One region of the Psychrobacillus sp. FSL K6-1464 genome, then DNA from elsewhere that is predicted to be linked to it. Evidence: a T-box and tRNA genes for the amino acid it is inferred to sense, from the RefSeq annotation. Region 1 holds a T-box; the other regions hold tRNA genes.
What was found. A T-box is a leader RNA that pairs with one kind of tRNA and senses whether it is charged. The one in region 1 lies ahead of serS (serine--tRNA ligase), so its partner is inferred to be a tRNA-Ser.
Positions count from the first base shown of each region.

Region 1 (10,135 bases):
CACAACTGGATTTTCTTTTGATAAATATTTTTTCTCTATATCACTTAATTGTTTATAACGATTACACAGAAAAAACATCTCTGTTTGGAAACTCCACTCTGCTATATCCTCGTAAAACTTGTTTAAAAAAGGATTCTCATCCACAATTTCTTTCAGTAATGCAAATTGATATTTGGCCGAAATAGCTTTCGCCAGGGAAGTCTTCCCAACCCCTATTGGACCTTCTACTGTTATAAATGGAATGGACATAAGTTTTAACCTCACTCTAAGATTTCAAGTCGTATCATCTATTTTAGCACACGCTGAAAACGAAAAATAGAGCAAATCCACCTTTCCAAGGAAAGGCTAATTTGCTCTATTTTTTCTTCACTTGGAACATTTCATGAAGTAAGTACCAATTTTGTGGAAAGTCAAATCCACTATGCCAATATGCTATTCCTAGCAGCTGCAGTTCTATTAAAAGTTTGAATTTAGCTTGAATAGAACGTGCATCTTCAAACCAAACCTCGTGTTCGATACCATTCTGCCAATAGTGAAAGAAAGGAGCCTGTGCATTTTGATCGTACTCGATTGCGGCATTTCGATCCTTTGCTAGTTGAATAGCCTGTTGTGGACTTAATGCCCTAGCATTTGGGTTTCCTACCTTATAAGGTAATGTCCAATCATATCCATACAAATTCTGCCCCATCATAATTTTACTTGGCAGTATTTCTGTCTTTGCATATTCCAATACTCTACGAACTGGTCCAATTGGAGAGACAGCCATCGGTGGCCCACCACTATATCCCCATTCATAGGTCATAATAACAACAAAATCTGCTACTTCTCCTATTGCCTTATAGTCAAAAGCTTCATACCATCTTCCTGGTTGATCGGCACTAGTCTTAGGCGGAAGTGTTACGGATATAACATATCCTTTAGCAAATTCTTTAAATTCCTTTATAAAGTTCACGTAGTTTTCTCTATCCGTCGCTTCCATATATTCAAAATCTATATGAATATGCTTCGTTCCTCTTTTTTCAGCCTCTGCCACTGCTTGTTTAAACAAATTGGTCTTCACTGCTTCATCGGTGAAAATGGTATGAGCTAGAGAAGCATTAAACCCATAATCTTCAATATTCGCTATGACAATCACTGTTTCTACCTGTTGCTCTTTAGCAATTTCACTTAACGTCCCCCAATTCATCTCCGTCAATGAGCCGTCTCGTAGTACTTCATACGAAAAAGGCATCATATACGTTAAATTGGAGGCTACCTTCTCTACTTGCTCTAGCACACGTTCCGCAGGTACTTCTGTATACCATTCAACATACAAATTTGTTTCAATGGTAGGTCTGTTTGGACTTGGATTTGATGGTAGTACCAGCGCCTGGCCTATTACTAATACATCAGGGTCAGGAATTTCATTTATAGAGACAATACTTTCCACTGTTGTTCCGAACCGTTTGGCGATTGCATATAAACTATCTCCTTGTTTAACTATATGGATCAATGCATCACTCCTTCATCTTAGAGTATGCAAGTTCTCAAAAAAACATGCTAAACTAAGAAGAAGGAGTCGATGAAAAATGGATGAATATTATATGAATTTAGCCATAGAAGAAGCAAAGAAGGCAGCAGCCATTGGAGAAGTTCCTATAGGTGCTGTAATAGTACATAATGATCAAGTTATTGCATCGGCTTACAACTTAAGAGAAACAAGCCTAAATGCCACAACCCATGCAGAACTGCTCGCTATTCAAGAGGCCTGTGCAGCACTTAATAATTGGAGATTAGAAGAAACAACTTTATATGTTACCTTGGAGCCTTGCCCTATGTGTGCAGGAGCAATTTTACAGTCACGAATTCCTCGAGTAGTTTACGGAGCAAGAGATACCAAAGCCGGCTGTGTAGATTCCCTGTACAGACTATTAAATGACGATAGATTTAACCATTGCTGTGACGTCACAGAAGGCATTTTAGCAGAAGAATGCGGCAGTATACTCACTCAATTTTTCCGTAACCTTCGTGAACAAAAAAAGAACCAGAAACGCGGTTTATAGCGAATCTGGTCCTTTTTTTATTTAATAACAGTTTTTCCACCCATATATGGAACAAGAACTTCTGGAACTATAACTGTTCCATCTGCTTGTTGGTAATTTTCTAATATAGCCGCTACTGTTCGTCCCAGTGCTAATCCACTGCCATTTAAAGTATGCACATACTCAGGTTTTCCTCCAGCTTCACGACGAAAACGAATTCCTGCACGTCTAGCTTGGAAATCTTCAAAGTTACTACATGAAGAAATTTCTTTGTATTCACCATAGCTTGGTAGCCAAACCTCTAAATCGTATTTCTTTGCAGCTGTAAAGCCTAGATCTGCTGTACACATATGAAGTTTACGATATGGCAGACCTAACAATTGTAATACTTTTTCTGCATGTCCAGTTAAAAGTTCTAACTGCTCATAAGAATCCTCTGGCTTTACAAAACGAACTAACTCGACTTTGTTAAATTGATGTTGACGTATTAACCCACGAGTATCGCGACCTGCTGATCCAGCTTCAGAACGGAAACAAGCACTATAAGCAGTGAACGCTTGTGGAAGTTCCGCTCCATCTAATATTTCGTCTCTATAAAAATTTGTTACAGGTACTTCTGCCGTTGGTATTAAGAAATAATCCTCTTCTCCAATTAGGAAAGCATCCTCTTCAAACTTTGGAAGTTGCCCAGTGCCTGTAAGACTTGCACGATTTGCTAAATAAGGAGGAAGCATTTCTTCATAGCCATGCTCTTCAGCATGTAGGTCCATCATGAAGTTTAATAATCCACGTTCCAGTCTTGCTCCTAGTCCACGATAAAATGCAAAACGACTTCCTGTTACTTTTGCCGCTCGTTCAAAATCTACTAATTTTAAATCTGTCGCAATATCCCAATGTGCTTTCGTTTCAAAATCAAATGACGGAACTTCTCCCCATTTAAGTATTTCTACGTTATCATCTTCAGAATCACCAATCGGTACACTATCATGCGGAATATTGGGGATTCGCATCATCATATGTTCAAATTTTTCTTCTACATCCCGAAGCTCATCGTCTAATGATTTTATTGCATCGCCTACTTCACGCATACGTGCGATAAGTTCATCCGCATTTTCTTTGTTTCGTTTCATCAGAGATATTTTTTGAGAAAACTCGTTTCTTTCAGCCTTTAACACTTCTGTTTTCGCAATCAATTCACGACGCTTTTGATCTAAAGGTTGGAATTGATCAAATTCTGAAATATCTTCCCCACGCTTAGCAAGTTTTGCTTTAACTGTTTCATAATTATCACGTACAAATTTTACATCCAACATATAATATTCCTCCTTAAAATTTTGAAAACACAAAAAAGCCCCCATCCCATGAAAAAGGGACGAGAGCATACCCGCGTTGCCACCCTGATTGATCCTGTCATAGACAGAATCCACTTACTTGTACTCTAACGGCTTTTCAACCGGCACGACCTACTAATCATTCAGCCGCACAACTCAAAGGACGGATTCACAAGTGTTTATATCAGCTTTCACCAACCGCTGACTCTCTATAAAAAACGAGCTTGTTACTGCTTCCTATCATCGTTTTTGATTCATGAAATTACTCATACTTTACTATACGTGAACTTCTTTTGCAAGACTTTCCTATATCTTCTCTACAATATAACATTGCCTTCCTACATGACGAGAGTTTGTGAAAGGATTTCCAATTGTTTATGCAAGTGCTCCATTATTTTTATTAAATTTAGTATAATAAAATATGACCATACTATAAGTTTCTAAAATAAATCAAAAGAAGTGGTCAGATGGGAGAAATAATGGATTTCCTAATGTTTCAGTTAATACATAATTCAAAAACCCCACTATATGAACAATTATATCAATCCATAAAGAAAGCCATAATAAACGGAACAATTGAAGAAGGTATTAAGCTTCCCTCTAAAAGAAAGCTTGCCGAATATTTAGCAGTCAGTCAGACAACGATTGAGTTTGCCTATAGCCAGTTAGTTGCTGAAGGGTTTATAGTATCTGAACCTCGACGTGGATACTTTGTTCAAAATTTAGAAGAATTAGCGATCATTGAACAAGGTATTGCTTCTATCGTGCCGGAATCGACTGATACACCTTCCTTTTCGGTCGATCTTTCTACAGGTAAAATTGATACAGACTCTTTTCCTTTTAAGACTTGGAGAAGATATGCGAAGGACATTGTAAATGAAGAAAATGGGGAGTTACTACAGTTAGGTCATCCCCAAGGAGATTATTTATTAAGACAGCAAATTTCTTCTTACTTATTCCAATCTAGGGGAGTAAAGAGTACACCTGAACAAATTATTCTAGGCTCAGGTACTGAACAAATTATGCCGCTCATTATTCATTTGCTTGGTGAAAAGGCAGTGTATGGATTTGAAAACCCTGGGTATCCACTTACACATCACTTATTTTTTAATGATAGTAGGATGTCTGTACCTATAGCAGTAGATAATGATGGGGTCATAGTTTCTAAACTAGAGCAATCTTTTGCAAATGTGATGTATGTGACTCCCTCTCACCAGTTTCCGACAGGAGCAGTATTGTCTGCAACCCGCCGCAGCCAGTTACTAGCGTGGGCATATCAGCAGGATAATAGATACATTATTGAAGATGATTACGATAGCGAGTTTAGATACACGGGTAAGCCTATTCCATCCCTACAAGGTATAGATCAAAATGAACGGGTCATCTATTTGAGTACATTTTCTAAGTCACTAATGCCTTCTTTGCGAATAGCCTATGCAGTTCTACCAAAGTCTCTAATCTTACAATATAAACAAAGATTTTCTTATTATGCAGCTACAGTTCCTCGAATGGATCAGCATATACTAGCAAACTTTATGGAAGATGGTTACTTCGCAAAACATTTAAATAGAATGAGAAAAATTTATAAACGTAAGTTAGAAATTATTACAAAAACTATTTTACAATACCATCCCACGGTTAGTATTTCTGGAGAACAGGCGGGAATGCATATTTTACTGACCATTCGTACAACTAAAACAGAGACAGAACTAGTGAAACTTGCTGAGCAAGCGGACATTCGGATTTATGGTCTTCAGGATTACATTTCATCGAATTTAGATGAGCAAACTTTTCCAAAGCTTGTACTAGGTTTTGGTGGCCTAAAAATGGAACAAGTTGCTTCTTCTATTCATCAACTGATGAAAGCACTAGAAATTAAAAAGCACCGTAACTCTTGATGAGCTACGGTGCTTCTGCTATTTAAAATAATCCACCTATAAAGTCTGTTGTGCTGTTCCATAAATTACCGAAAAATTTACCGATCCCTTGGAACATTAAGCTTATCCAACTAGAACGTTCTACCGCTTCAGTAGTTACTACATCTGTTTCTGCCGCTTGATCAGTTATATAGCCATAGTCAGTTCCTTCAGATTTCTCTAAGTGAACTTTACCTACAACTGTGTCTTTTTTAATAGCTGCTTCAAGCGTCTCTTTAGTTGGTGTAAATACAGGCTTGTACAATTCTTTTTCATTTGTCTTAATAATCATAGAAATGGGTTCCTTCACAGCAATTGCAACTGTGTCCTCTTTCCCTTTTTCTACTTTTAATGTGGCTTGTTTTGGAATTTTAAATCCTGCTGGAACAATCTCTTCTTTAGAAAACTGGGAGAACCCATAATCTAATAGAGCTCTTGTTGCATCAAAACGTGCTTTGTACGAACCTTTTCCATCTGCACCCACTGCTTTCATTACGACAGAAATAACACGCATTCCGTTCTTTTGAGCAGTTGCAGTAAAGGAATGACCTGCAAATTCTGTTGTTCCGGTTTTCAATCCATCTACGCCTTCATATTCATATACTAAACCTGGTAACATCCAGTTCCAGTTACTCATCTCTATTGCATCAGAAGTTCCTTCACGGAATATTTTCTTAGGAATCTTTGTAGTTTCTAAAACTTCAGGGAAATCTTTCATCAAATAATATGCAAGAATTGCCACTGATTTGGCAGGCATTACGTTTTCATCAGAAGCATTAGTACTCGCTGGGTGCATACCTTGTAAATCTTCATTATTTAGACCTGAAGAATTGACGAATTTATATCCTTCTAGTCCCATCTCTGCTGCTTTTTCATTCATTAGCTTTATAAAATTATCTTCAGTACCTGCAATTGTTTCAGCAATTGCTATAGTAGCAGCATTTGCAGAATATATGGCCATTGCTTCATAAAGCTCTTGAATAGAATAGCTACCATCTTCACGTAGTGGTACATTACTTAAACGACGATCCTGAGAGATTTTGTATGTATATTCAGTAACATTATATTGTTGATCCCATGTTACTTTACCTTCTGCTATTGCTTCAAATAACAAATACTCCGTCATCATTTTCGTCATACTTGCTATTCCAAGCGCTGTCTCAGAATTCTTTTCATATAAAATTTTTCCTGTCTCTGCATCGATTAAAATTGCTGCATCTACATTTAAATTCAAGCTTTCCTCTGCTTTTGTAGCAGCAGGCATACTACATACTACTGACACAAGAAACATCGGAAGTACAAGCCACTTTATCATTGATGTCATCCATACCTTCTTCACTATCGTACCTCCACCTTTTGGTTTTATCATTGCTCATTTTATCATACTTTAGCAAGGTAGGACACTTGTATACAAAAAAGCACCCATTCGTCCTAGTTTAAGACGACAAATGGGTGCAAAAGTTTCTATCTAGTGCAATTACTTACGATATAGAGTAGTTTGGAGCTTCTTTCGTAATTTGAACATCATGAGGATGACTTTCACGTAATCCAGCACCAGTCATGCGGATAAATTGTGCATTCTCTCTTAGCGCTTCAAGTGTACCTGTTCCACAATACCCCATTCCTGCACGAACACCACCTAGTAATTGGTGCACAGTATCAGAAAGTGGTCCTTTATAAGGAAGACGGCCTTCAATGCCTTCTGGAACTAATTTTTTTGCATCTTCTTGGAAGTAACGGTCTTTTGAGCCTTTTTCCATAGCTGCAATTGATCCCATTCCGCGATAAGTTTTAAAACGTCTGCCTTGGAAAATTTCTGTTTCTCCAGGACTCTCTGTCGTACCAGCAAGTAAACTTCCTAACATAACAACATGTCCACCAGCAGCTAAAGCTTTTACAATATCACCTGAATACTTAATACCACCATCAGCAATTATTGTTTTACCTGCTTTGCGAGCCTCTGTAGCACAATCGTATATAGCTGTAATTTGAGGAACCCCAACACCCGCTACAACACGAGTAGTACAAATAGAACCAGGGCCGATACCAACTTTGACAACATCAGCTCCTGCTTCAAATAAAGCCTTAGTTGCTTCACCAGTAGCAACGTTACCAGCTACGATATCTAAATCTGGATAAGTGTTGCGAATTTCTTTTACCGTATCCATAACCCCTTGAGAATGACCATGTGCTGTATCAATAACAATCACATCTACTTGTGCTTCTACAAGTTTTTGCACTCTAAGCATCGTATCTTTTGTAACACCTACTGCAGCGCCAACTAACAAGCGTCCATGATGATCCTTTGCAGCATTAGGAAATTCAATCACTTTTTCAATATCTTTAATAGTGATTAATCCTTTTAGTTTTCCATTTTCATCAACGATAGGTAACTTTTCAATTTTATATTGTTGAAGAATTTTCTCTGCATCCTCAAGAGTGGTTCCAACAGAAGCTGTAACTAGTTGTTCCTTTGTCATTACATCATCAATTTTTAAAGAGTAATCTTGAATAAAACGTAAATCACGGTTTGTGATAATGCCGACTAATTGTAAATCTTCTTCATTATTTACAATAGGGACACCGGAAATTCTATATTTCCCCATCAAATGCTCTGCATCATATACTTGATGAGTTGGAGTTAAAAAGAAAGGATCTGTAATAACTCCATTTTCTGAACGTTTAACTGTTAGTACTTGTTCAGATTGTTCTTCAATACTCATATTTTTATGAATAATTCCAAGTCCGCCCTGACGTGCCATTGCTATTGCCATTTTAGCTTCTGTTACTGTGTCCATTCCTGCACTAATCATTGGTATATTTAATTTAATTTTATCCGTTAATTGCACAGATAAATTGATATCTTTTGGTAAAACTTCCGATTGAGCTGGAACTAATAAAACATCATCAAATGTTAATCCTTCTTTTTGAAATTTAGACTCCCACATTTTTCAAAATTCCTCCTCGTTAAATGAATATTATTACAAGGTTATCAGCGCTTCTTGTAAGTGTCAAGAATCCGCAAATAATATGTTTATTCGGATTTTTCTTTCTATATTATTTAAATCAACTACTAATGCTTAATTTTCTTAATATGTATATATAAAGTAGAAATATGATTAATGTTCGAGCAATTATATAAGATTACTTATTTTAACCAGTTCAAATGCGGTGCTTTATAGATGTTAGACTTAGTGGAGTTTTCATTTTATCGATAGGTATATACTTTAAGAGATTATTCTATCTGCTGAGGATTAAGATTTTTTAGTATTGAATAGAATAAAAAAAGTCGTTACCGATATAACTCGGTAACGACTTCTTTTTGGTGCCCAGCGACGTCCTACTCTCACAGGGGGAGACCCCCAACTACCATCGGCGCTGAAGAGCTTAACTTCCGTGTTCGGTATGGGAACGGGTGTGACCTCTTCGCCATCATCACTAGACTCTTTCGGCTTCCAATATACGGCGCATTGCGTTGTCAACTTCATTCGATCTGTCAGTCACGTACGTTAGTACGTTCCTTCCTTCTCTCACTTGTTTCCTAGCACTGCTTGTGTCTTGAAACCCTCATAAATAGAGTGCTTGTTCACTCAAAACTGGATAAACGACATTGTTACGTTAAACAAAATTTGGTTAAGTCCTCGATCGATTAGTATTCGTCAGCTGCACGTGTCGCCACGCTTCCACCCCGAACCTATCTACCTCATCGTCTTTGAGGGATCTTACTTACTTGCGTAATGGGAAATCTCATCTTGAGGGGGGCTTCGTGCTTAGATGCTTTCAGCACTTATCCCGTCCACACATAGCTACCCAGCGATGCTCTTGGCAGAACAACTGGTACACCAGCGGTGTGTCCATCCCGGTCCTCTCGTACTAAGGACAGCTCCTCTCAAATTTCCTACGCCCACGACGGATAGGGACCGAACTGTCTCACGACGTTCTGAACCCAGCTCGCGTACCGCTTTAATGGGCGAACAGCCCAACCCTTGGGACCGACTACAGCCCCAGGATGCGATGAGCCGACATCGAGGTGCCAAACCTCCCCGTCGATGTGGACTCTTGGGGGAGATAAGCCTGTTATCCCCGGGGTAGCTTTTATCCGTTGAGCGATGGCCCTTCCATGCGGAACCACCGGATCACTAAGCCCGTCTTTCGACCCTGCTCGACTTGTAGGTCTCGCAGTCAAGCTCCCTTCTGCCTTTACACTCTTCGAATGATTTCCAACCATTCTGAGGGAACCTTTGGGCGCCTCCGTTACACTTTAGGAGGCGACCGCCCCAGTCAAACTACCCGCCTGACACTGTCTCCTACCCGGGTTACGGGTATGGGTTAGAATTTCAATACAACCAGGGCAGTATCCCACCGACGCCTCCTCCGAAGCTGGCGCTCCGGGCTCTAAGGCTCCTGCCTATCCTGTACAAGTTGCACCAAAATTCAATATCAAGCTATAGTAAAGCTCCACGGGGTCTTTCCGTCCTGTCGCGGGTAACCTGCATCTTCACAGGTACTATAATTTCACCGAGTCTCTCGTTGAGACAGTGCCCAGATCGTTACGCCTTTCGTGCGGGTCGGAACTTACCCGACAAGGAATTTCGCTACCTTAGGACCGTTATAGTTACGGCCGCCGTTTACTGGGGCTTCAATTCGCACCTTCGCTTGCGCTAAGCACTCCTCTTAACCTTCCAGCACCGGGCAGGCGTCAGCCCATATACTTCACCTTACGGTTTTGCATAGACCTGTGTTTTTGCTAAACAGTCGCCTGGGCCTATTCACTGCGGCTCTTCTAGGCTATGAACCCAAAAGAGCACCCCTTCTCCCGAAGTTACGGGGTCATTTTGCCGAGTTCCTTAACGAGAGTTCTCTCGCT
Region 1 is NZ_JBBOOP010000001.1:13,818-23,952, reverse strand. It holds gene MKX39_RS00085 (deoxynucleoside kinase) at 1-249, opposite strand, end outside; gene MKX39_RS00080 (glycosyl hydrolase family 18 protein) at 356-1,492, opposite strand; gene tadA (tRNA adenosine(34) deaminase TadA) at 1,569-2,042, shown strand; gene serS (serine--tRNA ligase) at 2,060-3,334, opposite strand; T-box leader at 3,387-3,605, opposite strand; gene pdxR (MocR-like pyridoxine biosynthesis transcription factor PdxR) at 3,832-5,250, shown strand; gene MKX39_RS00060 (serine hydrolase) at 5,273-6,607, opposite strand; gene guaB (IMP dehydrogenase) at 6,750-8,216, opposite strand; rRNA gene rrf (5S ribosomal RNA) at 8,596-8,711, opposite strand; rRNA gene MKX39_RS00045 (23S ribosomal RNA) at 8,898-10,135, opposite strand, start outside.

Region 2 (10,135 bases), on a different contig from region 1:
CTCCCCTTATTTTTTTTTAGATGAATCGGTTACAGAAGGAATAAGAGGTTATCTCATCTCTACCATTTATTATATACACTGTAGTAAACAATGTCAATAAATAATATTGGTTAATTGAATCGAAGTCATAGAAAAAATCGACTAGAATCGACATATTAAACCATTTATAACTGCATTTCAATCATTACACATTTGTTACTATAGTACACAATAGTAACGTCATCTAAATTCGATGTAGATTCTGTTGAAAACCATTCGACCTAAAATGCATCTAGTTTACTTCTAAACGAGACAAAAACGCCATCCATTATGGACGACGCTTATCTCTAACTCTTTCTAGTATGTGACGTGAGGGGGTCGAACCCTCGAATAGACCATTCACAGTGGCCCGTGTTAACCGCTTCACCAACATCACCACAGTTTTATTTGGTGCCGAAGACAGGACTTGAACCTGCAGCCCCCTGATTACAAGTCAGGTGCACTAGCCAATTGTGCTACTTCGGCATGTATGGTGGACAAAAGTGGTAACGATCCACCCTCTATGGATTTTCAGTCCATCGCTAATCCATCTCAGCTATTTATCCGTTATGGTGGATCTTGCAGGATTCGAACCTGCGACATGTCCGTTATGAGCGGACCGCTCTACCGCTGAACTAAAGATCCATATGGTGCGAGAGGAGGGAATCGAACCCTCACCTCCAGCTTGGCAAGCTGGCATTATACCATTAAACTACTCCCACTGGTTACAGAACTACATCGCTCTGCAATAGTTGGCTTACCCGACAAGACTTGAACTTGTAACCTTCTCCTTAACAGGGAGTTGCTCTACCGATTGAGCTACGGGTAAATAATTGGCTCCGACAACAGGGCTCGAACCTGTGACTTCCTGGTTAACAGCCAGATACTCTACCAACTGAGTTATATCGGAATAAGAAAGGCAGTCGTTGCTGCCCGAATTTTAGGATATTAGATGTTTCACCATCTTCGAAATTGTTGCGTTTTCTGCTTTACCAGATAGTACAGGCATGGCAATCTTCATTGCATCTCCCATACTCATTCCAGCTACGACACCACTCTGTATGAGAGCTGCTCGCACTTCATCTTCTGACATCTGGTTCGGAAGGTAACCGTATAAAATGTCGATTTTTGCATTCGCATCCTCCACGCTGTCTGTCCGACCAAGCTTTTCGGCTTCTGCCAGATAGTCTTTGGTCTGCTTGATCTCGCGTTGCACGATCTGGATTTCTTCTTTTTCATCCAAAGGCGAACGTTTTACTTTCTCAGCATTCTCCAAGCCTGCCTTCACGAGTTGTAGCACGCCTTTTTTCCGTGCGTCTTTCGCTTTCATTGCTTGGATTAGATCTTTCATGATTAAGTCTTTCATTTTCATTGTTCTTCCACCGACTTTCTGTATTTTTTTCTTAATCTATAATTGCATTGCGTTTATCTTTTGGACAATATTTAACTCATCGCAACCGTACAGTCCTGAAGAGTTTATATTATTGTATTCAATCACTTTAAATCCATCATCTGTTTCCGCAACATCAATAACAAAGGCCTTTGAGAGAGGAAACAAATCAATCATTTCTTTGGTATAAGCCATCAATTCTTCAGATGGTTTGTGATTAATATTTGTAGACTTCTCGACTACATAGCTTGAGGCTGTCACGATTTGTTGCTCAACAACGAAAAAGCGATATTCGGCTTTTATCTCTTTGACAGGTGAGATCATTAAAGTCTGTCCCACATACGCACTATTGACATCAGATTCTCTTTCTTGCCATGAAAGAAAATCTTCTAATGTGATGGTGAAACCAGTAAACAACTTTGTGTTTCCCGTCGGTCGGATGAAAAAGGAATCCCAAATAGGTTTTAGCCCCGACAGCTCCCCAACCACGAATTCGTTGTTTAACAGTTCCTTGCCGATTTTTTGTTTAAACACTTCATACTCAAAGTCTTCGCTCCAGAAAGAACCTGGCTTAAAATTCTCTGATTGTGCAACGTTTGCAAATTGTTTTGAACCGTAGACCATTATGTTTTCATTTTTTGTAAATTTTTTCAATATATCTGCTGAATTATCTTCAGGTATTCTCGTACCTTTATGGAGGACAGTTAAACTATAATCTTTGTTCAGTCGTACTATTAAATAAGCAGTAGAACTCATTTCTAAAGCAGTTATGACTCTTTCCACATTCGAACTATTGTTTAGAAATTCTTGTACTAACCATTTCAACTTGCTCACTCCTTATCTTTTTTTCGAAATTTCATTTACTTTAATGGTGTCTGCTGAGGGACTTGAACCCCCAACCACCTGCTTGTAAAACAGGTACTCTCCCAGTTGAGCTAAGCAAACGTTTGGCAGGGATAGCAGGAATCGAACCTACATCGTCGGTTTTGGAGGCCGTCATTTTGCCATTAAACTATACCCCTATGGCAACCACGGCAGGACTTGAACCTGCAATCCTTCTGATTCGTAGTCAGATGCTCCATCCATTGAGCTACGTGGTTATTTTGGTACGGATGGCGGGAGTCGAACCCACACGCTACAAGAGCAGCGGATTTTAAGTCCGCTATGTCTACCAGTTCCATCACACCCGCAAAATAAATACTTAATATGGCGACCCCGACGGGATTTGAACCCGCAACTTTCCGCTAGACAGGCGGGCGTGCAACCGTTACACCACGGAGTCATTATTGGAGGAAACGAGGGGATTCGAACCCCTGGAACGCTTACACGCCCTTCGGTTTTCAAGACCGACGCCTTCAGCCTCTCGGCCACGTTTCCAAATATGGAGGAGATGGTGAGATTCGAACTCACGGGACACTTCCATGCCCTTCGGTTTTCGAGACCGACGCAATAAACCAAGCTCTGCCACATCTCCGTTATGGCGGGTAGTACAGGAGTCGAACCTGTGAGAGTATTTTACCCCTCTTCCGCATTAGCAGTGCGGTGCCTTCAGCCACTCAGCCAACTACCCGTAACTTTATTTTTTTGAAAATGGTGGAACTAAGGGGACTCGAACCCCTTCCTACTGCGTGCAAGGCAGTTGCTCTTCCAATTGAGCTATAATCCCATTTGGTCAAGATGGCAGGACTCGAACCTGCGACCCCTTGGATCCAAACCAAGTACTCTGGCCAAACTGAGCTACATCTTGAAATATTGGTACATCCTAAGAGATTTGAACTCCTGACTTCTCGGTTATCAGCCGAACGCTCTACCACTGAGCTAAGGATGTATAGATTGGTTGCAGTAGTAGGAATCGAACCTACACAATCTGCCTTATGAGAGCAAATGTACACCTGTTACCGCATTAATAAAACGCCCAAGAAGAGACTCGAACTCTTGACTCATCGATTAGAAATCGGTTGCTCTATCCTACTGAGCTACAAGGGCAAATATGGTTATTGTTCACTACCGAACCGTTTAAGGTAATCTTTTCTATACTGGTTCAATCTCTCTTGCAACTCTATTGCATCCTTCAGGAAGCTTTCACATTCCTCTTCCCATCCTTCTTTTTGTTTCTTCACTCGTTTTTGAATGTACTGGTGAACGAATTTAAAGTTGTTCTTCTGCATCGAGTCTGTAAAATCGATTAGTTGTTTGTAGTCAATTAGTAGTACTTCTGTCTTGCTCCCATCTACATCAGATCCCTTCTTGTGTTTAATTGGTGCAACCAGTGGGAATCGAACCCACATCTACTGCTTGGAAGGCAGTCGTCTTTGCCATTAGACCATGACCACAAATGAAATGCCCTCGATAGGATTTGAACCTACAACCTCGGTATTAAAAGTACCTTGCTCTACCGTTGAGCTACGAAGGCGGATTTGATTGCTTGCTGATTTTCTTGTCACTCTTATCACTCTTCATCGTTCTCACTTCCTATTCTTTTTGTATTGATGAAGCTAAGCTCGTTGAGGGATTTGAACCCCCGACATCCTGATTACAAAACAGGCATTCTTCCGCTGAACTAAACGAGCATGTTTGGTGCAGATAGGGAGAGTCGAACTCCCACGCCCGAAGGCATACGATTCTAAATCGCACGTGTATACCAGTTCCACCATATCCGCATTATTTGGTGACCCAGACGGGGATTGAACCCGCAATCCTAGAGTGAAAGTCTAGTGTGTTAACCATTTCACCACTGGGCCTTATTGTGTTGCCTTCCGAACCTTATCTCATCTACTTCTATTGTCTCGAGCATGTCGCTCACTCCTTCTTTTTATAAATTTGGTGCAGATAGGGAGAGTCGAACTCCCACGCCCATAGGCATACGATTCTGAATCGCACGTGTATACCAGTTCCACCATATCCGCATTGTTGTTCTAAAGTATGGTGAGGTGTGTTGGACTCGAACCAACGTACTCTTTCGAGGAGGGATTTACAGTCCCTTGCAATTGCCACTATGCGAACACCTCATATATGGTCAAGATGGCAGGACTCGAACCTGCGACCCCTTGGTTCCAAACCAAGTACTCTAACCAAACTGAGCTACATCTTGAAATGTTGGCGGTGCTGACGGGATTTGAACCCGCAACCTCTTCCGTGACAGGGAAGCGATCTACCATTGATCTACAGCACCGTGTGATTGGTTCCCCTTCCACGATTCGAACGTGGACTTTTCCGATTCAAAGTCGAATGCCTTACCATTTGGCTAAAGGGGAATAATTGGAGAACAGGACCGGATTTGAACCGGCGAATAAGAGATTTGCAGTCTCTCGCCTTGAGCCTCTTGGCTACCTGTCCGAAAAAAATGTTACAAAAAAGCACCCGTTCGGTTTCCCGACGAGTGCTTCAAGGGTGTCTATATCCTCCTATGCGAAGGTATGACAAAACATGCGATGTGTTCGCCTGTGCAAATATTGGTGCCCTGAAAAATAAGGGTTGCCCTTTTGCTGTCGGTCGTCCATCTTACGTTTTTCCTTGAAACATTCTTTCGGTAATGAAACCTCTCCCGCTAAATCCAGTAAATTTGCCGTATTTTGCGTATACTCAACAACACGTCCAGATTCCGGACATGTGAAACTAGGGCGATCAAATCCGCCTATTCTTGATTCGCTTGATAGTGTTTGCCAATGCTTGCTCATTAAATCTGCAATTGTTTTCATCATGTCTTTCCTCTCCTTTCGTGTGTTAGTTTTTTTGTTTTTGTTCCTTTTAGGCAATAAAAAACTCCCGGTGAGATAATCTCATCAGGAGCAGCTTCCTCAATCCTCTCGGAGTGGGAAAAGAATATACAACTAATCTACATTCGATTCGACACCAGTGGTGTGTAAAAAGAATACAAGTATGTCTGCATGTTCTTTCGGAGCTTTCCTAATGAGCGAGAAGGATACCATCCCTCTGCTGTTAGTTCGCGACTATCTAAATTTGTATGTGATGCGTCTGATGATAGGCGTGTTGAAATAAAGGGATTGTTCCCCTGTTTTGACGCTACGTTTAAAAAGTTTTCTATCGTCATTTTTCTCAACATGTCCATCACCTCTGCTTTCGTTTTTTTTGTTTTGTTGTAACATCATATTCTATAGTTCGGCAATTATTCCATAATCTTTACCAAAAATGGTTCTATCCCATTCAAAACCTTGGTGTATATACATTTCTAGCGTGTCGAACAAAAATGATTATTTCGTTTCTTTAACTTTATATTCTAAGTATACCACCCAATATCCAGTTTGTCAAATAAAATTTACAATAAAAAATGACGAACGTTTTTGTCCGTCGATTTCTCTATGCTTAAATTTAATAGGGATTATTCATTCTGCCACTTTTAGCACCTGTTTTAGCGTGTCTTTCTCTTGATTCCAGACCCATCCTCCAAATACACAAACAACTTTTGTCTTCCCAACCATGCTAATTTGATGTTTGTGTTGATGTCCATGAAACACATGAGTCGGTTGATGTTTTTCGATGTAGTTTTTTAGCCCGAGATACCCAAGATGGGCACGATTAGTTTTATCGTGAATTCCAAATGGTGAATTATGACTAATGATGATATCTGCTGCAGGCAAGTCATCACAAATGCGAATCATTTCTGCTTGTGTATACATCGGGAAACTCTTTCCTTGCTTGTATCTCACGCAGCCTTCGATGCCTGTTACTCGTTCAGTTCCTAACTTTGATTGTTCTCGGTGAATATTGACGATATTGTAATACTCTAGATCTCCTGGATAGTCATGATTTCCTAAAACGCCAATAATTGGTCTCCCCTTGAATCGCTCAGAGATGCTCTTCAAATAGAGAGTGTCGATGTCTCCAAGGACCACTACTCCATCCCATTCTGTATTGTCCATATTTATAAAGGTTTGCCACTCATCATGATATACCCCTTGTAAATCAGACAGAAAAAGCCAGTTCATCTTATATCCCTCCTGATTACTTCTTTTTTTATTATATGCTCAAGTGTATTATGTATATCTATAATTGGTCTAAAGAATATTAAGCACTCCGTTTTAATGGCTAATATTCCCATGTCTCAACCGCAGATGTATTACCTAAACTGACTGGGAGATGACTAAAAATAACGAATAAAGGGTGATAATATGATTCACTTGTTACTCATAGATCAAATGCAAAATTACGGTATCTATCCATTACGGTGGAACAAAACCTTGGTAGAAATGAAAGTCATGTTTGATCTACAGTTGAGAGAATTATTGGATATACCTATAGAAGATTTAGAATTTGTGGAAATAGACTCCTCTGATATTTGTATATGTAGGAGAAAGGATGAAATAGGATTAAATAAAACTCGACAGGTCTTTTTCAAAAAGATACAGTTTAATGGACATCCTGTTTTATCTAAATACCTTCTTCCAAGCCCGCTTCTTTCCGGAGACATTTCGAACATAAAACATTTAATTCGCCTTGAATATCAAGCGGTATCAAGCCCAACGATTTTTGACAAACAAAAAGAGCTGCTTGAATAAACCAAGCAGCCTTCTCCTGTTAATAGATATTGGTCTTGTAGATTTGTAGCATGTCTTCAACTATCTTATAATCTTATTCGCTTAAACATTCTTCACAAGCGTTACAGGACCAACAATAGCCACATCCACAATCATTTCCACCACAATCACAGCAATCATACATTTTTTCGCAATTGCATTCGTTTTCCATTTTATTCTCTCCTACCTAGAAGTCTATTTCATTTCACCCAATTAGTTAACATAATATAATTATTGTCTTATTAAAATATTATGCAGCGGCTTTCAAATATTTTTGATTAAGAAAAGCATACCAGTGCAATATCCAGCTCTCCATTTCTTCTACATGCATTTTCTCTAATTTGTCGAATTCAGCTTGATAGAACTCTCTAAGTGGAGTTCGACTCGAATGGAAATAAGGGATGCTACGCATGTTCTTCTTACCTGTCGCTTGTACACTACGGAGTTGATCATCGAAGAAACAGGCTTTCAAGAAACTGATAGGTTCTTCTCTTATAATTTCTTCCCATTCCATTCCAATTGCCTTCCCTTTGTCACCAGAGCAGTTAAATGGACAGAAATAACATCTAGATCGCTTGCTCGGAAAGTTATTTTCTTCTAAGAAGTGGATACTATCTCTTGTTGTCAGCCCTTCTTCTATTAAAGGATATGCTAGATATATATACTTGGATTGATGCGATACATAACCACCTACTCGGTTCACCTCGTCAAAAGAGAACCCTATATCCATGATTATCCCGATGTTTTTAGGCATTGGTTGGCTTCTTCTTAATCCCAACTCCTCTTTAATTCTATTTCGCACCGCTTGTTGCACGGGTACGATTTTGAAATCTCCGGTACATTGCCTTGGCATCAGTCCACCTGGAACAATTTCTCCGTTCTCAGTCACCTTGTTAAAATATAGAGGCATTTGAAAACGTTGATAATCCGTAAATATATACCTCATAAGCATTTCTTCGAGACCGTTTTTCATACTATTGTGGGTCGTGATAATAAACGGAGTCTTATTACTCATTTCAATTTGTCTTTTTTGCCAGAAAGCCACTTGTTCATGAATAAATTGAGGTTCTGCACCTGTGTCAGAAAAGACAATATAATCATATTTTACAAGATTTTGGAAATGAGCTTCTAATAGATGACTAGATTGTGTACCTCCTCCAAACGACAATACTCGGTAAATTTTATCCTTTCCTTCACTCTTGGCAATTTCCAATATTTCTTCTTTCGACTTCAAATACCCATTCAAATACTTTTTAGTTAGTCTATAATCCAGACGTTCCTCTGTCGTTTCTTCCTTTTTATGTTCTTTGACGTTTACCATGCATACCGTCTCCTTTTTTATGTACAGGCGAACCTGTCCTATTTTGTTTGAATCGTTCTATGATATGCAGTTGTTAGGAAGGTAACAACGAAGATAAAATTCTGTTCTTAAACAGTTACTCTTATGGTTCTTTTTTCATCTTGATGACCTCTTTTGTTATTTACTATTATTAAAGTGTCGGATAATCTGTTTTTATATATATAAAAAGACGCCGAGGCGTCTGCATATCACTTCTGTATTAATTTTATTCTGTCGCTTTAAAGTTATAAATTGGCTTTAAAATAGCCTGAATATCAATTGTATCCTTCGTGTTCTCGATGATTTCTTCCATTGGTTTGTAGGCAAACGGTGATTCATCCAGTGTTTCTTGACGCACACTCGTAGAGTAAACGCCCCTCATCGTTTCGGTGAAGTCTTCTATTTTCAAAACTTCTTTCGCTTTTGAGCGAGAGTAAATTCTTCCTGCTCCATGAGGTGCAGATTGGTTCCAATCAGTATTGCCTTTTCCTTTCGCAAGAATAGAGCCATCTCTCATATTAATCGGGATCAGTACTTCTTCTCCTGACTTAGCAGAAATAGCTCCTTTTCGCAGAATCATCTGCTCCAAGTCTACATAGTTGTGAATAGTGTCAATTCGTCCTACCTCTTTGAACCCCATAGCTTGGATAATTACTTGCATCATAGCAGCACGATTCCACTTAGCTAGATCTTGAGCAATTTTCAAATCATGCAGGTAATCATCCATTAACTTTCCTTCCACATAAGCAAGTTCATTTGGAATTTTCGGTTTGGTAGACTTGTACGATTGAATTGTTTGCTGTATTTCTTTTTGTCTTCCTTCTGCTTTCAACTGTTCAATAACCATCTCTAGTCCGTCCAGGTCTTTAGCTAATGCCTCAATACCTTTCTTTTGATGATAACTTGCTACTTTCACTCCTAAATGACGAGAACCAGAATGAATGATAAGAAATAATCTACCATCCTCTGAAACGTTCATTTCTATAAAGTGATTCCCTCCTCCAAGGCTTCCCACTGAGAGAATAGCTCTTTCTTTCGAGAATGGTGCAATAACTTCATCAAGTGGTATTTTGTTAACATATTGATGAGCAGTTTTTCTGTTCGTCTGTCCTGAAGGTACTAATTTATTGATTAAAGTATCCAGAAGTGCAAAATCAACTAATTGTTTTTCGACTTCTACACAAAGCATCCCACAACCAATATCGACCCCTACTAAATTAGGAACGATTTTGTCAGTAATTATCATTGTTGTTCCAATAACAGCACCTTTTCCAGCGTGTGTATCAGGCATGATTCTGGTATTTGCACCCTCAACAAACGGTTGATTTAAGAAATTGATAATCTGTCCAATCGTTACATCATCAATGTTTTCAGTGAACACCTTTGCACTATCATATTTTCCACTTAGAATAATTTCTGCCATAAAATATCTCTCCTTTTGAATACAGGCTAACCTGTCCTTTTTTTATTAATCCTCCTATGATATGCAGATATAAGTAGAGACACAACTAAAATGTAATATACTACACATCTATCATAATTTTGTTCACATTTTCTTAAGACGGGTCTCACAACCAAGTTGTATGAAATAAAAAAAGAAACGGATAAATCCCGCTTCTTTCGTATTTCAATTTTATGCATACTGCATGCGACTTTTAGCCGCACAAACCAAGTACATCTTCTACATCGCAAAGTTCGCAAGTGCCTATTTTCTGTTCTATCTTCCACCTTTCTGCTATACTTTTCCTTCTGAGCACCTCGGTAGCCAGTGTGGGTATCCATGTTCATCCCACATAGCTGTCCATTGCCTTCTTTCGTCTTCTAAAGGAGGCACAAGCAATGGTCTTTGTGGGG
Region 2 is NZ_JBBOOP010000002.1:90,218-100,352, forward strand. It holds tRNA gene MKX39_RS20245 (tRNA-His) at 343-415, opposite strand; tRNA gene MKX39_RS20250 (tRNA-Thr) at 428-504, opposite strand; tRNA gene MKX39_RS20255 (tRNA-Phe) at 510-584, opposite strand; tRNA gene MKX39_RS20260 (tRNA-Ile) at 589-663, opposite strand; tRNA gene MKX39_RS20265 (tRNA-Gly) at 667-740, opposite strand; tRNA gene MKX39_RS20270 (tRNA-Asn) at 772-847, opposite strand; tRNA gene MKX39_RS20275 (tRNA-Asn) at 853-928, opposite strand; gene MKX39_RS20280 (GatB/YqeY domain-containing protein) at 959-1,390, opposite strand; gene MKX39_RS20285 (ATP-grasp domain-containing protein) at 1,427-2,242, opposite strand; tRNA gene MKX39_RS20290 (tRNA-Val) at 2,278-2,353, opposite strand; tRNA gene MKX39_RS20295 (tRNA-Arg) at 2,432-2,508, opposite strand; tRNA gene MKX39_RS20300 (tRNA-Leu) at 2,513-2,598, opposite strand; tRNA gene MKX39_RS20305 (tRNA-Asp) at 2,616-2,690, opposite strand; tRNA gene MKX39_RS20310 (tRNA-Ser) at 2,696-2,785, opposite strand; tRNA gene MKX39_RS20315 (tRNA-Ser) at 2,791-2,882, opposite strand; tRNA gene MKX39_RS20320 (tRNA-Ser) at 2,887-2,978, opposite strand; tRNA gene MKX39_RS20325 (tRNA-Ala) at 3,000-3,074, opposite strand; tRNA gene MKX39_RS20330 (tRNA-Pro) at 3,078-3,155, opposite strand; tRNA gene MKX39_RS20335 (tRNA-Ile) at 3,162-3,236, opposite strand; tRNA gene MKX39_RS20340 (tRNA-Arg) at 3,321-3,394, opposite strand; gene MKX39_RS20345 (hypothetical protein) at 3,403-3,696, opposite strand; tRNA gene MKX39_RS20350 (tRNA-Gly) at 3,667-3,741, opposite strand; tRNA gene MKX39_RS20355 (tRNA-Lys) at 3,750-3,821, opposite strand; tRNA gene MKX39_RS20360 (tRNA-Thr) at 3,907-3,978, opposite strand; tRNA gene MKX39_RS20365 (tRNA-Leu) at 3,984-4,068, opposite strand; tRNA gene MKX39_RS20370 (tRNA-Glu) at 4,075-4,149, opposite strand; tRNA gene MKX39_RS20375 (tRNA-Leu) at 4,230-4,314, opposite strand; tRNA gene MKX39_RS20380 (tRNA-Tyr) at 4,332-4,416, opposite strand; tRNA gene MKX39_RS20385 (tRNA-Pro) at 4,422-4,499, opposite strand; tRNA gene MKX39_RS20390 (tRNA-Asp) at 4,506-4,580, opposite strand; tRNA gene MKX39_RS20395 (tRNA-Gln) at 4,588-4,662, opposite strand; tRNA gene MKX39_RS20400 (tRNA-Cys) at 4,668-4,744, opposite strand; gene MKX39_RS20405 (hypothetical protein) at 4,813-5,109, opposite strand; gene MKX39_RS20410 (metallophosphoesterase family protein) at 5,752-6,354, opposite strand; gene MKX39_RS20415 (hypothetical protein) at 6,538-6,924, shown strand; gene MKX39_RS20420 (hypothetical protein) at 7,193-8,263, opposite strand; gene MKX39_RS20425 (RtcB family protein) at 8,508-9,704, opposite strand; gene MKX39_RS20430 (hypothetical protein) at 10,017-10,135, opposite strand, start outside.
Region 2: it encodes a tRNA-Ser, which carries the amino acid that the T-box ahead of serS (serine--tRNA ligase) is inferred to sense. The anticodon was not compared.

Region 3 (10,135 bases), 2.5 Mb from region 1:
GTCATCTTCATCAAAGGAGATTGTAATATCTGTTACTCCTTGTTGATTTAAAATAAGTTCTTTTATTTTATCCTGAATATCGTCCACCTCGGCGAAAGAATATTGAGGATCTATCTCAATAATTATTTCCACATGGAGATATTCACCTTCTTTTATAACTTCAAGCTTTTGAATATCCTTTACATGCGGGTTCTCAGATACAATATGAGCAATATGAGTGAGCATTTGTTCATCTGTTTCCCCTAGTGCGCCTCGAGCGTTATCTAAGAATACTTTCCCTACTACATAGAACATCATAATACCGATCATAATAGAAGCTATACCTTCTGCTTGTAAAAAACCAGTAAAGTGGGAAATTAAAACTGCCACAAACGCTAATATTCCTCCTGCTGTTGCTACTAAGTCCTCCATAAAAACAAGCTTTGTTGCAGGTTTAGCTCTCTTTAAGTGAGTAAAGCTTGTTGTTAATGGAGAAAAGGCGGTTCCTTTAATCCCGACTTCATGCAAAATCTCTTTTCCTGCTTTATATAAGACGGCAAATTCCAAAATTATGGCAATAGCAAGTACGCTTAGGGTAATGGCAACACCTGTAGATTCAGTAGGGTGTTGAATATGGTGCCAACCTTCTATAATTGTTTCATAAGATAAAATTCCGACAATAATTACAGCGCCTAAGCAAACGAGGTTTACTAAGCGTCCAAAACCATTTGGAAATCTTGGCGTAGGGGCTTTCTTAGATAAGGATGACCCGATATAAACAAAGAATTGGTTTGCTGCATCGCCAATGGAGTGCATCATCTCTGCAAACATAGCTACATTTCCTGTAAAGAAAAACGCACCACCTTTTAAAATTGCAATAATTGTATTTACAACTGCTGCTAATAATGAAGGCTTATTACCACCTTTTAACAACCTAAATAATTCTCCCATATGATTACTCCTTTTTAAATAGATTCTACATCTACCGATTCGATAAATTTTTGTTTTTTAATGGTAGCGTAAAATTCTGCAGTATTTTTCTTAGTGATTATTGATAACCTCATATTCATTTCATGTTTAATTGTATTATTGTCTAAAGTGACGTCTTTAATGCGAATACTTTCTATATAAACACCGCTTCCTTGTAAATAGTCATATACTTTGGGAATGCTTTCTGGATTTCTTACCACAACTGTTAGAGATAGCTCCTTGGATCTCAGCCGTTTTGGACCTACTTTTGTGAGAAGGGGAGGGATTAACTCAATTCCTATTATTACAATAATTACACTGAGAGCGGATTCCATATAAAATCCAGCACCTACAGCTATACCTATTCCGCCAGCTCCCCAAATCATAGCTGCGGTTGTTAAACCAGTTATAGTATCATTTCCTTTACGGAGTATAACTCCTGCACCGAGAAAACCTATACCGCTTACTATTTGTGCTGCCAAACGCAAAGGATCCATTGTAATATTTATAGCATCATTCGGAATGGCGGTGTAAGCTGCTTCTATTGATATATAAGTAAGGAGACAACTGAATGTTGCAATCACTATACTTGTCTTTAATCCAATAGGTTTCTTTTTTAGTTCCCTTTCTATACCTATTATTAAACTTAATAATGCAGCAAAGATTAATTTAAATGTAATTTCAGTATAATCATCCAAGTAGTTTACCCATTCCATCAATAACTCCTCCTTTATTCTTTATGGGGCTTGAAGATATTTTACAAATCGATTTAATCTAAGAAGGACATTAAATATGGAGATCTGTAGAGTTATAATTTGTACTTAAGGTGGATGCACTTGAAACTAAAAGCATAGTAGTAGATTGGGAGATTTCTTGTTATCTCCTATTATAAGTATAGAAGATGTTAAAATAAAGTTCTGACGTATGTATCAATTTCTAACTTATTTCATTATTGCTTTAGAGTGATCTCTATTAGTCAAACTAATATTTGAAATCACGCTGATTGGATTTGCTATATAGGTTTGGAAGTCTTTTATGAACGAAATAAGAAGGCTAGATTTCTCATGAGTTATCCTGGAAGAACTTATTAAGTGATTGTAAGAGCGCGACAATTCAAGAGTTTAATAGATATTAAAGTTTTTTTCACATAAAGGGTTGCTTTTTCTTTCTAGACGATGTATATTAATACTTGTCCTTCGGAACGAGATACAAACAACTTAAAAAAGTTTTAAAAAAGTGTTTGACATCAAATCTGAAATAAGTTATACTAATAAAGTCGTCAAAACGACGCGAACAACATGAACATTGAAAACTGAACATGCAAAACGTTAAGAAACATAGCTTTCAACTAACTTGTTAGGATGATAGCGAAACAATTTTGGACATCATTTAATGATGATGCCAGCAAAACAAAATGAGCTTTTAAACTAGTTCTAATTTGTTCGCTTTCAATGTGCTCTGCATACTGGAAGTGAACTATTATGGAGAGTTTGATCCTGGCTCAGGACGAACGCTGGCGGCATGCCTAATACATGCAAGTCGAGCGAATGACGAAGAAGCTTGCTTCTTCTGATTTAGCGGCGGACGGGTGAGTAACACGTGGGCAACCTGCCCTGTAGATTGGGATAACTCCGGGAAACCGGGGCTAATACCGAATAATCCATTTCCTCACATGGGGAGATGTTAAAAGACGGTTTCGGCTGTCACTACAGGATGGGCCCGCGGCGCATTAGCTAGTTGGTGAGGTAACGGCTCACCAAGGCGACGATGCGTAGCCGACCTGAGAGGGTGATCGGCCACACTGGGACTGAGACACGGCCCAGACTCCTACGGGAGGCAGCAGTAGGGAATCTTCCACAATGGACGAAAGTCTGATGGAGCAATGCCGCGTGAGTGAAGAAGGTTTTCGGATCGTAAAACTCTGTTGTGAGGGAAGAACAAGTACGAGAGTAACTGCTCGTACCTTGACGGTACCTCATTAGAAAGCCACGGCTAACTACGTGCCAGCAGCCGCGGTAATACGTAGGTGGCAAGCGTTGTCCGGAATTATTGGGCGTAAAGCGCGCGCAGGCGGTCCTTTAAGTCTGATGTGAAATCCCACGGCTCAACCGTGGAAGGTCATTGGAAACTGGGGGACTTGAGTACAGAAGAGGAAAGCGGAATTCCAAGTGTAGCGGTGAAATGCGTAGAGATTTGGAGGAACACCAGTGGCGAAGGCGGCTTTCTGGTCTGTAACTGACGCTGAGGCGCGAAAGCGTGGGGAGCAAACAGGATTAGATACCCTGGTAGTCCACGCCGTAAACGATGAGTGCTAAGTGTTAGGGGGTTTCCGCCCCTTAGTGCTGCAGCTAACGCATTAAGCACTCCGCCTGGGGAGTACGGTCGCAAGACTGAAACTCAAAGGAATTGACGGGGGCCCGCACAAGCGGTGGAGCATGTGGTTTAATTCGAAGCAACGCGAAGAACCTTACCAGGTCTTGACATCCCGCTGACCGGCCTAGAGATAGGCTTTTCCCTTCGGGGACAGCGGTGACAGGTGGTGCATGGTTGTCGTCAGCTCGTGTCGTGAGATGTTGGGTTAAGTCCCGCAACGAGCGCAACCCTTGATCTTAGTTGCCAGCATTCAGTTGGGCACTCTAAGGTGACTGCCGGTGATAAACCGGAGGAAGGTGGGGATGACGTCAAATCATCATGCCCCTTATGACCTGGGCTACACACGTGCTACAATGGACGGTACAGAGGGTCGCAACCCCGCGAGGGTGAGCAAATCCCATAAAACCGTTCTCAGTTCGGATTGTAGGCTGCAACTCGCCTACATGAAGCCGGAATCGCTAGTAATCGTGGATCAGCATGCCACGGTGAATACGTTCCCGGGCCTTGTACACACCGCCCGTCACACCACGAGAGTTTGTAACACCCGAAGTCGGTGGGGTAACCCTTACGGGAGCCAGCCGCCGAAGGTGGGACAGATGATTGGGGTGAAGTCGTAACAAGGTAGCCGTATCGGAAGGTGCGGCTGGATCACCTCCTTTCTAAGGATAATATCGGAATACGAATCTTTATTCGTATCTTAACGTTTTGCAGTTCAGTTTTGAATGTTCATTTTATATGAAGATTCAACGCTTGTTCTTTGAAAACTGGATAAAACGACATTGAAACAATAAACAACAAGAAATTCTGTTGTGATTATTTACGTAATCACAACGTGTAAGACTTTTTAACTTTTAGGTTAAGTTAATAAGGGCGCACGGTGAATGCCTTGGCACTAGGAGTCGACGAAGGACGGCACTAACACCGATATGCTTCGGGGAGCTGTAAGTGAGCTTTGATCCGGAGATTTCCGAATGGGGAAACCCACTGTTCGTAATGGAGCAGTACATTTGCGTGAATACATAGCGCATCTGAGACACACCCAGGGAACTGAAACATCTAAGTACCTGGAGGAAGAGAAAGAAAATTCGATTCCCTGAGTAGCGGCGAGCGAAACGGGAATAGCCCAAACCAAAAGGCTTGCCTTTTGGGGTTGTAGGACACTCTACATAGAGTTACAAAGGAATGAGTTAGACGAAGCGATCTGGAAAGGTCCGCAGGATAGGGTAAAAGCCCCGTAGTCTAAAATTCATTCTCTCTTGAGTGTATCCTGAGTACGGCGGAACACGTGAAATTCCGTCGGAATCTGGGAGGACCATCTCCCAAGGCTAAATACTACCTAGTGACCGATAGTGAACCAGTACCGTGAGGGAAAGGTGAAAAGCACCCCGGAAGGGGAGTGAAATAGATCCTGAAACCGTGTGCCTACAAGTAGTTAGAGCCCGTTAATGGGTGATAGCGTGCCTTTTGTAGAATGAACCGGCGAGTTACGATCCCATGCAAGGTTAAGTCGAGAAGACGGAGCCGCAGCGAAAGCGAGTCTGAATAGGGCGAATGAGTATGTGGTCGTAGACCCGAAACCAGGTGATCTACCCATGTCCAGGATGAAGGTAAGGTAACACTTACTGGAGGTCCGAACCCACGCACGTTGAAAAGTGCGGGGATGAGGTGTGGGTAGCGGAGAAATTCCAATCGAACCTGGAGATAGCTGGTTCTCTCCGAAATAGCTTTAGGGCTAGCCTCAAACGTTAGAATCTTGGAGGTAGAGCACTGTTTGGACTAGGGGCCCATCCCGGGTTACCGAATTCAGACAAACTCCGAATGCCAATGATTTATGTTTGGGAGTCAGACTGCGAGTGATAAGATCCGTAGTCAAGAGGGAAACAGCCCAGACCACCAGCTAAGGTCCCAAAGTATTTGTTAAGTGGAAAAGGATGTGGCGTTGCTTAGACAACCAGGATGTTGGCTTAGAAGCAGCCATCATTTAAAGAGTGCGTAATAGCTCACTGGTCGAGTGACGCTGCGCCGAAAATGTATCGGGGCTAAACAAATCACCGAAGCTGTGGATTGATACCTTTGGTATCAGTGGTAGGAGAGCGTTCTAAGGGCGTTGAAGTCAGACCGGAAGGACTGGTGGAGCGCTTAGAAGTGAGAATGCCGGTATGAGTAGCGAAAGACGGGTGAGAATCCCGTCCACCGTATGACTAAGGTTTCCTGAGGAAGGCTCGTCCGCTCAGGGTTAGTCGGGACCTAAGCCGAGGCCGATAGGCGTAGGCGATGGATAACAGGTTGATATTCCTGTACCACCAAACCACCGTTTGAGTAATGGGGGGACGCAGAAGGATAGGGTAAGCATGCTGTTGGTTATGCATGTCCAAGCAGTAAGGTGTGAATGTAGGCAAATCCGCATTCTTTAACATTGAGCTGTGATGGCGAGGACGTATGTCTAGAGTTCCTGATTTCACACTGCCAAGAAAAGCCTCTAGCGAGGTGAAAGGTGCCCGTACCGCAAACCGACACAGGTAGTCGAGGAGAGAATCCTAAGGTGAGCGAGAGAACTCTCGTTAAGGAACTCGGCAAAATGACCCCGTAACTTCGGGAGAAGGGGTGCTCTTTTGGGTTCATAGCCTAGAAGAGCCGCAGTGAATAGGCCCAGGCGACTGTTTAGCAAAAACACAGGTCTATGCAAAACCGTAAGGTGAAGTATATGGGCTGACGCCTGCCCGGTGCTGGAAGGTTAAGAGGAGTGCTTAGCGCAAGCGAAGGTGCGAATTGAAGCCCCAGTAAACGGCGGCCGTAACTATAACGGTCCTAAGGTAGCGAAATTCCTTGTCGGGTAAGTTCCGACCCGCACGAAAGGCGTAACGATCTGGGCACTGTCTCAACGAGAGACTCGGTGAAATTATAGTACCTGTGAAGATGCAGGTTACCCGCGACAGGACGGAAAGACCCCGTGGAGCTTTACTATAGCTTGATATTGAATTTTGGTGCAACTTGTACAGGATAGGCAGGAGCCTTAGAGCCCGGAGCGCCAGCTTCGGAGGAGGCGTCGGTGGGATACTGCCCTGGTTGTATTGAAATTCTAACCCATACCCGTAACCCGGGTAGGAGACAGTGTCAGGCGGGTAGTTTGACTGGGGCGGTCGCCTCCTAAAGTGTAACGGAGGCGCCCAAAGGTTCCCTCAGAATGGTTGGAAATCATTCGAAGAGTGTAAAGGCAGAAGGGAGCTTGACTGCGAGACCTACAAGTCGAGCAGGGTCGAAAGACGGGCTTAGTGATCCGGTGGTTCCGCATGGAAGGGCCATCGCTCAACGGATAAAAGCTACCCCGGGGATAACAGGCTTATCTCCCCCAAGAGTCCACATCGACGGGGAGGTTTGGCACCTCGATGTCGGCTCATCGCATCCTGGGGCTGTAGTCGGTCCCAAGGGTTGGGCTGTTCGCCCATTAAAGCGGTACGCGAGCTGGGTTCAGAACGTCGTGAGACAGTTCGGTCCCTATCCGTCGTGGGCGTAGGAAATTTGAGAGGAGCTGTCCTTAGTACGAGAGGACCGGGATGGACACACCGCTGGTGTACCAGTTGTTCTGCCAAGAGCATCGCTGGGTAGCTATGTGTGGACGGGATAAGTGCTGAAAGCATCTAAGCACGAAGCCCCCCTCAAGATGAGATTTCCCATTACGCAAGTAAGTAAGATCCCTCAAAGACGATGAGGTAGATAGGTTCGGGGTGGAAGCGTGGCGACACGTGCAGCTGACGAATACTAATCGATCGAGGACTTAACCAAATTTGTTTAACGTAACAATGTCGTTTATCCAGTTTTGAAAGAATAAAATTTTTTTAAAATAACTCTTGTAATATTCTACAGAGTTGGTATAATAAAACTTGTCTTTCAATAATTATTCAAGTCTAGTGATGATGGCGAAGAGGTCACACCCGTTCCCATACCGAACACGGAAGTTAAGCTCTTCAGCGCCGATGGTAGTTGGGGGTTTCCCCCTGTGAGAGTAGGACGTCGCTGGGCTTGCAATAAATACATAACTTACCCAGGAGGATTAGCTCAGCTGGGAGAGCATCTGCCTTACAAGCAGAGGGTCGGCGGTTCGAGCCCGTCATCCTCCACCATATATTTACTCCTGCCGGAGTAGCTCAACTGGTAGAGCAACTGACTTGTAATCAGTAGGTTGAGGGTTCAAGTCCTTTCTCCGGCACCATTTTCCGAGCCATTAGCTCAGTTGGTAGAGCATCTGACTTTTAATCAGAGGGTCGTAGGTTCGAATCCTACATGGCTCATCACTTTTTCAGTGAATTATGTATGCGGGTGTGGCGGAACTGGCAGACGCACTAGACTTAGGATCTAGCGCCGCAAGGCGTGGGGGTTCGACTCCCTTCACCCGCACCATTTAATTTAATAACCGAGCGGAAGTAGTTCAGTGGTAGAACACCACCTTGCCAAGGTGGGGGTCGCGAGTTCGAACCTCGTCTTCCGCTCCAAAGATTCACTAAAGTGCCGGGGTGGCGGAACTGGCAGACGCACAGGACTTAAAATCCTGCGGTAGGTGACTACCGTACCGGTTCGATTCCGGTCCTCGGCACCACTTTTTTGAAACATTGCGCTCGTAGCTCAATTGGATAGAGCACTTGACTACGAATCAAGAGGTTGCAGGTTCGAGTCCTGCCGAGCGCACCATATAACGGGAAGTAGCTCAGCTTGGTAGAGCACTTGGTTTGGGACCAAGGGGTCGCAGGTTCGAATCCTGTCTTCCCGACCAGTTATTATTTATGGGGCCTTAGCTCAGCTGGGAGAGCGCCTGCCTTGCACGCAGGAGGTCAGCGGTTCGATCCCGCTAGGCTCCACCATTTATAAATTAGTTTGAAAATCATGGCGGTGTAGCTCAGTTGGCTAGAGCACTCGGTTCATACCCGAAAGGTCGTGGGTTCGACTCCCTCTGCCGCCATCTTAAGGACCTTTAGCTCAGTTGGTTAGAGCAGACGGCTCATAACCGTCCGGTCGCAGGTTCGAGTCCTGCAAGGTCCACCAACAATGTCTTGGAGGAATACCCAAGTTCGGCTGAAGGGATCGGTCTTGAAAACCGACAGGCGGGTCATACCGCGCGGGGGTTCGAATCCCTCTTCCTCCTCCATTTTTATCTTATTGTTTGTGGAAGTAATAATAATCCTTAAGTATTTTATTGTCGCGGGGTGGAGCAGTGGTAGCTCGTCGGGCTCATAACCCGAAGGTCGCAGGTTCAAATCCTGTCCCCGCAACCAAATGGTCCCGTGGTGTAGCGGTTAACATGCCTGCCTGTCACGCAGGAGATCGCCGGTTCGATCCCGGTCGGGACCGCCATTTATTTAATAATATTAATACATATCAATTGTAAATATAGCCTAAACAATTAGCTTTTATTTTAAGATTGAAGAGGCTCAGTAGCTCAGTCGGTAGAGCAAAGGACTGAAAATCCTTGTGTCGGCGGTTCGATTCCGTCCTGAGCCACCATTTAATGCGGGTGTAGTTTAGTGGTAAAACCTCAGCCTTCCAAGCTGATGATGAGAGTTCGATTCTCTTCACCCGCTCCAAAATAATGGGCCTATAGCTCAGCTGGTTAGAGCGCACGCCTGATAAGCGTGAGGTCGATGGTTCGAGTCCATTTAGGCCCACCATTATTCCGAAGTAGCTCAGTGGTAGAGCAATCGACTGTTAATCGATCGGTCGTAGGTTCGAGTCCTACCTTCGGAGCCATATATGGGGAAGTACTCAAGTGGCTGAAGAGGCGCCCCTGCTAAGGGTGTAGATCGGGCAACCGGTGCGAGGGTTCAAATCCCTCCTTCTCCGCCATATATAGGCCCCTTGGTCAAGCGGTTAAGACACCGCCCTTTCACGGCGGTAACACGGGTTCGAATCCCGTAGGGGTCATACTCAAAAAAAGGTAACCAATCATTGGTTACCTTTTTTTATTGTACTAGAAAAAGATATTACTAAAAAAGATCCTGCGCAGGCTTAAATGTTTGATTGGTTAGAGTATTGATCTTCTGTGAAAATAGAGAGTGGTTTATACACGGAAAGCGTAAGAACTGTTTAAAACAATAAAAGTTATGGAAGCTATACGATGTATTCCTGGTAATACTTTCTTCAAAAGACACCATGCCTTTATAGAGACTAACTTTCGATACAGAAATATGTTCACATTATCTAGATTTTGTAGCACTGAAAGAATATAAAATTTGCACGGGATAATAAAAACAGATGAGCAGCTAAATAATCTGCTCATCTGTTTTTATTTTATCCTTATAAATAATAGCCAATCAATAGACCTAATCCTAAAAGGAATACAAAAATCGTATTCGTAAGTGCGGTGTCTTTCATAGCAGGCGCAACCTGAACTGGATTTTCTGTTTGTTTAAATAATTTTATGGCATGTATAGGTTTTTTCAAACTCAATAAAACTAATAAACTCCATGGAGTGATTATTTGTAAAACTACTAAACCTATAATCCATAGGTAAGACAAAACAAAATAGGAAGCTAGAATTGTAATTGCTGTTTTCCGACCAACTAATATAGCCATCGTTTTTCGTCCGCCTATTGTGTCTTCTACTAAATCGCGAATATTATTAGATAGCATGATTGCTGCTACTAGCAGAGCACTTGGTACAGATAACAATACAGCGAATAAAGGCACTGAACCAACTTGAATATAAACTGCAATTAAAACAATAAGCATCCCCATAAATAACCCACTGAAAAGCTCACCAAAGGGAGTACTAGAAATAGGGTAAGGTCCCCCAGTATAGAAATATCCCACTGCCATAGAAATT
Region 3 is NZ_JBBOOP010000001.1:2,554,501-2,564,635, reverse strand. It holds gene MKX39_RS13000 (cation diffusion facilitator family transporter) at 1-930, opposite strand, end outside; gene MKX39_RS12995 (MgtC/SapB family protein) at 945-1,664, opposite strand; rRNA gene MKX39_RS12990 (16S ribosomal RNA) at 2,427-3,980, shown strand; rRNA gene MKX39_RS12985 (23S ribosomal RNA) at 4,176-7,104, shown strand; rRNA gene rrf (5S ribosomal RNA) at 7,226-7,341, shown strand; tRNA gene MKX39_RS12975 (tRNA-Val) at 7,367-7,442, shown strand; tRNA gene MKX39_RS12970 (tRNA-Thr) at 7,456-7,531, shown strand; tRNA gene MKX39_RS12965 (tRNA-Lys) at 7,538-7,610, shown strand; tRNA gene MKX39_RS12960 (tRNA-Leu) at 7,635-7,719, shown strand; tRNA gene MKX39_RS12955 (tRNA-Gly) at 7,737-7,811, shown strand; tRNA gene MKX39_RS12950 (tRNA-Leu) at 7,827-7,915, shown strand; tRNA gene MKX39_RS12945 (tRNA-Arg) at 7,931-8,007, shown strand; tRNA gene MKX39_RS12940 (tRNA-Pro) at 8,013-8,089, shown strand; tRNA gene MKX39_RS12935 (tRNA-Ala) at 8,102-8,177, shown strand; tRNA gene MKX39_RS12930 (tRNA-Met) at 8,202-8,275, shown strand; tRNA gene MKX39_RS12925 (tRNA-Ile) at 8,282-8,358, shown strand; tRNA gene MKX39_RS12920 (tRNA-Ser) at 8,369-8,461, shown strand; tRNA gene MKX39_RS12915 (tRNA-Met) at 8,514-8,588, shown strand; tRNA gene MKX39_RS12910 (tRNA-Asp) at 8,592-8,667, shown strand; tRNA gene MKX39_RS12905 (tRNA-Phe) at 8,742-8,817, shown strand; tRNA gene MKX39_RS12900 (tRNA-Gly) at 8,824-8,897, shown strand; tRNA gene MKX39_RS12895 (tRNA-Ile) at 8,905-8,981, shown strand; tRNA gene MKX39_RS12890 (tRNA-Asn) at 8,986-9,060, shown strand; tRNA gene MKX39_RS12885 (tRNA-Ser) at 9,066-9,156, shown strand; tRNA gene MKX39_RS12880 (tRNA-Glu) at 9,163-9,234, shown strand; gene MKX39_RS12875 (1,4-dihydroxy-2-naphthoate polyprenyltransferase) at 9,607-10,135, opposite strand, start outside.
Region 3: it encodes a tRNA-Ser, which carries the amino acid that the T-box ahead of serS (serine--tRNA ligase) is inferred to sense. The anticodon was not compared.